Linked DNA regions of Methylococcus capsulatus. The protein of the gene in region 1 interacts with the protein of each later gene in a pairwise test. Links are inferred from orthologs where the notes say so. Each region holds a gene or a part of one and is shown in the gene's direction. Other genes may lie near its edges.

Region 1 (3,145 bases):
CCCCAGCAGAGGCGGTTTCTTCCTTCCGAAACCCCACATGCCTGATAGTCACAAAAAAATCGAAAGAGGCGCGAGAAGCTGCGACATGCTACTGGAAAACAATATTATTGATAGTTCTAGGATACCCCAAAACGGGACCTGCTGGAGGACGGTACCTAGCGATCGGCCGAAGAAGTCCGCCGGAGCGGTTCACTCCCTTCGGGCAACTGGAGTATCATGCAAACCTTAATAAATATAAGTCCGTTCCTTCTACAAAATCCTCTCCGGTGAACGCCTGTCGAATGCCGACGGGACTTACCGCCATCGCCAAAACTAAAGTCGTGGCAATTTCATCCCGAAAGCCCAGAAGGCCCCGTTACTGGCTGGTGACGTTCGAAGTCATGCTGGTCGTTGCCCTGATCATCGCTCTGGGGCTGTTCGGGCTGTACCGCCATCTCGAACCGCAATTGCCGGACATCGCTGTATTGAAGGAGGTGCGCTATCAGATCCCGATGTCGGTCTACAGCCGCGACGGAAAGTTGATAGCGCAGTTCGGTGAAAAAAAGCGCAGCCCCGTCGCCATCAGTGACGTCCCTCCGGATCTAGTCCACGCCTTCATAGCCGCCGAAGACGACCGCTTCTATGACCACGTCGGGGTGGATTACCAGGGCATCCTGCGCGCCGTGCTCACCTTCGCCCGCACCGGCGAAAAACGCCAGGGCGGCAGCACGATCACCATGCAGGTCGCGCGCAACTTCTTCCTGAGCAGTGAGAAGACCTTTCTCCGTAAGGTCAAGGAAATCATGCTGGCGATCCGGATCGATTCGGAACTGCCCAAAGACCAGATTCTCGAACTCTATCTGAACAAGATTTATTTCGGCCAGCACGCCTACGGCATCGAGGCGGCGGCCCAGGTGTACTACGGTAAACATGTGGGCGAGCTGACCCTCGGTGAGATGGCGATGATCGCAGGACTCCCCAAGGCACCGTCCGCCTTCAATCCGGTCGCCAACCCCGAACGGGCGCAGATCCGCCGCAACTACGTGCTGCGGCGCATGCGCAAGCTACGCTTCATCACCGATGAGGCCTACCAGAAAGCCCTGAATGAACCGATCACCGCCCGCATCCATACCCGTCCCATCGAACTGGATGCTCCCTACGTCGCCGAGATGGTACGCGCAGAGATGTATCAGCAATATGGCGAGGATGCCTACGAGAGCGGTTACGCGGTCTACACCACCATCGACAGCCATGCGCAACGGGCGGCGGAATCGGCACTGCAGTCGGGCTTGCGAAGCTACGACGAAAGGCACGGCTACCGCAAAGCCAAGGTTCACATTGATCTCAAGCAGGTGAAAGCCAAGTCAGCGTGGAACCAGATACTGGAAGACCAAGGGCCCGCAGGCGACACTGTCCCGGCGCTGGTGCTCACCGTCACCGACACGGCCGCGGGGCTCTATACCGTGAATCACGGCGAACCCGAACTCTCCTACGACGCCGTCCGCTGGGCCAAGCCGTTCATCAGTGTCGACGCCCATGGCGCACCTCCCCCGTCGGTCAAGGAAGTGCTCAAGCCCGGTGACGTGATCCGCATTCGCAAGAACGCGGAAGGCCACTGGGTGCTGACCCAGATCCCGAAGGTCCAGGGTGCATTGGTCGAACTGGATGCCGACAGCGGCGCCATCATCGCCGTCGCCGGTGGTTTCGACTATCGTCTCAGCAAGTTCAACCGCGCCACCCAGGGCCAACGCCAGCCCGGCTCAGGGTTTAAGCCGGTGGTGTATGCCGCCGCCTTGGAATCGGGGTTCACTCCAGCGAGTGTGGTCAACGACTCTCCGCTATCCTTTCCGGACCCCGCGTCCCCGGGGGGAATATGGCGGCCACACAACTACTCGATGAAATATGCCGGCCCCACCCCCTTGCGGGAGGCCCTGGCCAAATCGCGCAACATGGTGTCCATCCGCCTGCTGCGTGCGGTCGGTCTGCCCAAAGTGATCGAGCTGGCCGAAAAATTCGGCTTCACGCCAGAGGAGCTGCCCCGCTCATTCACGCTCGCGCTGGGTTCCGGCACTGCATCCCCGCTTCGGATGGCCCAGGTCTATGCCGTCTTCGCCAACGGCGGTTATCGCGTCGACCCCTTCCTCATCAGTCGCATCGAAACCCAAAACGGCCGGCTGCTGTATCAGGCCACGCCAGCCCTCGCCTGCCTGGACTGCGCCGACGGAAGATCCACGACGAACCGGGCGAAAAGGGTCATCTCGGCAGAAGTCCATTACATGATGCATTCCATGCTGCAGGATGTGGTTCGCCGGGGCACCGCCACCAAAGCGCGGGAGCTCGGACGTTCCGATCTGGCGGGCAAGACCGGCACCACCAATCAGTACCGCGACGCCTGGTTCAACGGCTACGTGCCCGGCCTCGTCACGGTGGCCTGGGTAGGATTCGACTCGTACCAGACCCTCGGCGACAAGGAAACCGGCGGACAAACCGCGCTGCCCATCTGGATGGAATTTATGAAGGAAATACTGCGCGACGTTCCCGAGCGCAAATTTCCCCAGCCTGCCGGGATCATGTCTGCTCGGGTCGATCCCGCAACCGGCAACCGCCTGCCCGCCAGCATCCCCGGCGGGATCGTGGAAATGGTGCCACGGCCGACGCCCCCTCCCGCCTTCAACGCCACTAGTGAGGAACCCGAAGCCGCCTCCGAGGAATCCCGGGCCGATGCTTCAGCCGCGGCGGCACCGGAATCTGCCCTCCCGGGCGATGAAGAAGTCGAGGAAGCTCCACCCATGCGGCCGGCGGAAACGCCAAAGCCGATGGAATCCTTGTTTTGAAGACGGGAACGGAACGTGAAAACCAGGCAGAAAACACGCGCTCACCTGGCCTGGGCGGCTGCCCGCCTGATGGCCGAGCAAGGCATCGACAACCCCCAGCTGGCGCTGAACAAGGCTGTTGCGCGGTTTGGCCCGATCGATAAACACCGATTGCCGGAACCGGAGGAAATCGACGCCGCCCTGATCGAGTACAACCGGCTGTTCCGGCCGGCCACTCAGAACGCCGAGCTGGCCAGGCAGCGTGTCCTGGCTCTGGAAGCCATGGAGTTTCTCGCGGAGTTCGATCCGCGCCTCACCGGCGCGGCGCTGGAGGGGACCGCCGGCCGGCACAG
Region 2 (2,979 bases), 700 kb from region 1 along the record:
TGGCGCAGCGGTTCCGCATGTGGCCCGCTAGGCGGACTTCCCCCCGCATCGTGATTTTCGCGAGCCTGGCCGCCGCGATGGCGATGCGAATCGTACCCTTGCCGCAAAGCTGGGCGCTGTGGAATCCGGACTGGATTCTGTTGCTGCTGATCTATTGGGCCGTGGCGGCTCCCGACCGCGTCGGCGTCGGTACCGCCTGGCTGACCGGTCTCCTGGCGGATGCGCTGACGGGGCGGCTGCTGGGTCAAGAGGCTCTGGCATACAGTCTGGTCATCTATGTCGGCGTGCGTTTTCACCGGCGTTTCCAGCTCTATTCGATGGTTCAGCAGGTTTTGGCCGTCGTGCTGCTGCTCGGCCTGGGGCTCCTGCTCATCCTGTGGACCCGCCATATCCGAGGGCCGGCCAGTGCGCCGGAAGGCTACTGGTTCGCGGCATTGTCCGGCGGCCTGGTCTGGCCTTTGGTTCGGGCCGTGCTCGACGGGCTGCGGCGCCGTTGCGGCGCGGCATAGCTTCAAGCCTGCCCCGGCCCTGCCCAAGCCATGAACATCCGCGCTAAACGAAGGCTCCAGAACGACGTCCGGGTATTCCAGTCCCGCATTGCCTTCAGTGTGGTCCTGCTGCTGCTGGCGGTGGCGGCGCTGGTGGCGCGTCTGGTTTATCTGCAAATCGTCGGTCACGAACACTACGCGACCCTGTCACAGGACAACCGCGTCAAGATTGCGCCGTTGCCGCCTACGCGGGGTATCATCTACGACCGCAACGGCGAGGTGCTGGCCGACAACGTGCCTTCGTACAGTCTGGAACTGGTGCCGGAACGCATCGACGACCTGGACGCCACGCTGGCGGAACTCCAGACCCTGCTCGGGCTGAGCGACGAGGACGTGCGCCGGTTCCGCAAGCTTCAATCCCAGCACAAGAGCTTCGAGAGTATTCCTCTCAAGATGCGGCTGGATGAAGAACAGATCGCGCGTTTCGCGGTCAAGCAGCCGTTCTTTCCCGGTGTCCAGATCGCCGTGCGCATGATCCGGACCTATCCTTACGGCGAACTCACGGCACATGCCGTGGGCTATGTCAGCCGCATCAGCGAGGCCGACCTGAAGACACTCGATCCTTCGCTCTATAGCGGCACCTACCACATCGGCAAGAGTGGGATCGAAAAAACCTACGAGACGCTGCTCCATGGCCGGACCGGCCACCAGGAGCTGGAAACCAACGTCCAGGGGCGTTCGATCGGCGTTCTCGATACGGTACCGCCCGTGCCGGGGGCCGATCTGCGCCTGTCGCTGGACATCAGCCTGCAGCGTGCGGCGATCGACGCCCTGGGCGACTACAACGGCGCGGTGGTGGCGATGGAGCCCGCGACGGGCCGGGTGCTGGCCTTCGTCAGTAAGCCGAGCTTCGATCCCAATCCCTTTGTGTACGGCATTCCCAAAGCGGACTACGACCGCCTGCAATCCTCGCCGGACCGCCCTTTGTACAATCGTGCCTTGCGCGGGGTCTACCCGCCGGGGTCGACGGTGAAGCCGTTCGAGGGCCTGGCGGGACTCGAAGTCGGGGATCTCTCCGCCGATCGCAAAGTGTCCTGCCCAGGCTATTTCCAGTTGCCCAACTCTTCACATCAGTACCGCGACTGGCGCAAGGGCGGCCATGGTGCCGTCGATCTGAAATCGGCAATCACCCAGTCCTGCGACGTGTATTTCTACAAATTGGCGCTGAGCCTGGGCATCGACAAGCTGAGTGAATTCATGGGGCGGTTCGGTTTCGGCAAGCGCACCGGGATCGACATTCCGGGTGAGTTGCCGGGCGTCTACCCCTCCAAGGAGTGGAAGAAGAAGCGCAGCAAATATCCCTGGTTTCCGGGAGAGACGGTCATCACCGGCATCGGTCAGGGCTATGTGGGGGTGACGCCGGTGCAATTGGCAAGGGCCACCGCCATTTTGGCCAACCGGGGCCACGTGGTTACCCCGCGGCTGCTGGATGGGGTGCAGGGCGGGGCCGGCGCGGCGCCGGAGGAACCCCGCGGGGACGACCTGGCCATTGCGCCGGAGCACTGGGACACGGTGATCCAGGCGATGATCGACGTCGTGCACAGTGCCCGTGGCACCGCGAAGAGCATCGCCGGCGGCCTTTCCTACCATGTCGCCGGCAAGACCGGGACGGCGCAGGTGTTTTCCGTCGGCCAGGGGCAGAAATACCGGGAATCGGAGGTCAAGAAAGAGATGCGGGACCATGCCTTGTTCATCGCCTTCGCGCCGGCCGAACAGCCCCGCATCGCCGTGGCCGTGCTCGCCGAGCACGGCGGGCACGGCGGCTCGGTCGCCGCGCCAGTCGCCCGCGCGGTGATGGAGCGCTATCTGAACGGGAGTGTGCCATGAGATACGATTCCGGACTGGCCGGTTTCCTTGCCGGAGAGACCCGCTTCGAACGCATCATGAAGCGGATCCACATCGACATCCCGCTGTTCGCCGGTCTGATCACCTTGTCCGGGGTCGCTCTGGTGATCCTGTATTCCGCTTCGGCGCAGAGCTTCGATGTGCTGCTGCGGCAGGGAATCCGTCTGCTGCTGGCCATGTCGGTCATGCTCGCCATCGCTCAGATCCATCCGCGCCATTTCCGTTTCTACAGCCCGCTGCTGTACGGGGCGGGGGTGTTGCTGCTCGCCGCGGTGCTGGTCATGGGCGAGATCGGCAAGGGTGCGCAGCGCTGGCTCGACCTCGGGGTGGTGCGGTTCCAGCCCTCGGAAATCCTTAAGCTGGCGGTGCCGATGACAGTGGCCTGGTATTTGGCCGAATGTCCGGTTCCGCCGGCATTCCGGCATATCGCGGTGGCCGGCGTGTTCATCGCGATACCGGTGGGGCTGATCGCCAAGCAGCCCGACCTGGGGACGGCTATCCTGGTCGGTACGGCCGGAGCGGTGGTGGTGTTTCTCGCTGGAATCCGTTGGCTCTACCTACTGGTGCTCGGCGGTGCCGGGGCGGG

Evidence for each region. Proteins that work in one complex are often made in the same cells at the same time.
Region 2: the proteins of N4J17_RS02455 (region 1) and mrdA interact in binary tests that used the Escherichia coli proteins (3 or more experiments, as listed by UniProt). The link is inferred for Methylococcus capsulatus from one-to-one orthologs.

Annotation. Positions count from the first base shown.
Region 1 is NZ_CP104311.1:533,653-536,797, forward strand. The notes cover bases 17-3,089. They hold N4J17_RS02455 (penicillin-binding protein 1A), read left to right. Parts: upstream 17-365; coding sequence 366-2,813; downstream 2,814-3,089. Other genes in these bases: N4J17_RS02450 (pilus assembly protein PilM), read right to left, coding at 17-39; N4J17_RS02460 (hypothetical protein), read left to right, coding at 2,829-3,089. Also shown: more of N4J17_RS02450, read right to left, coding at 1-16; more of N4J17_RS02460, read left to right, coding at 3,090-3,145. UniProt on the Escherichia coli protein: Cell wall formation. Synthesis of cross-linked peptidoglycan from the lipid intermediates.
Region 2 is NZ_CP104311.1:1,238,578-1,241,556, forward strand. What follows is about bases 51-2,957. They hold mrdA (penicillin-binding protein 2), read left to right. Parts: upstream 51-539; coding sequence 540-2,375; downstream 2,376-2,957. Other genes in these bases: mreD (rod shape-determining protein MreD), read left to right, coding at 51-509; rodA (rod shape-determining protein RodA), read left to right, coding at 2,372-2,957. In the rest of the region: rod shape-determining protein MreC, read left to right, coding at 1-31; more of rodA, read left to right, coding at 2,958-2,979. UniProt on the Escherichia coli protein: Catalyzes cross-linking of the peptidoglycan cell wall. Responsible for the determination of the rod shape of the cell. Is probably required for lateral peptidoglycan synthesis and maintenance of the correct diameter during lateral and centripetal growth.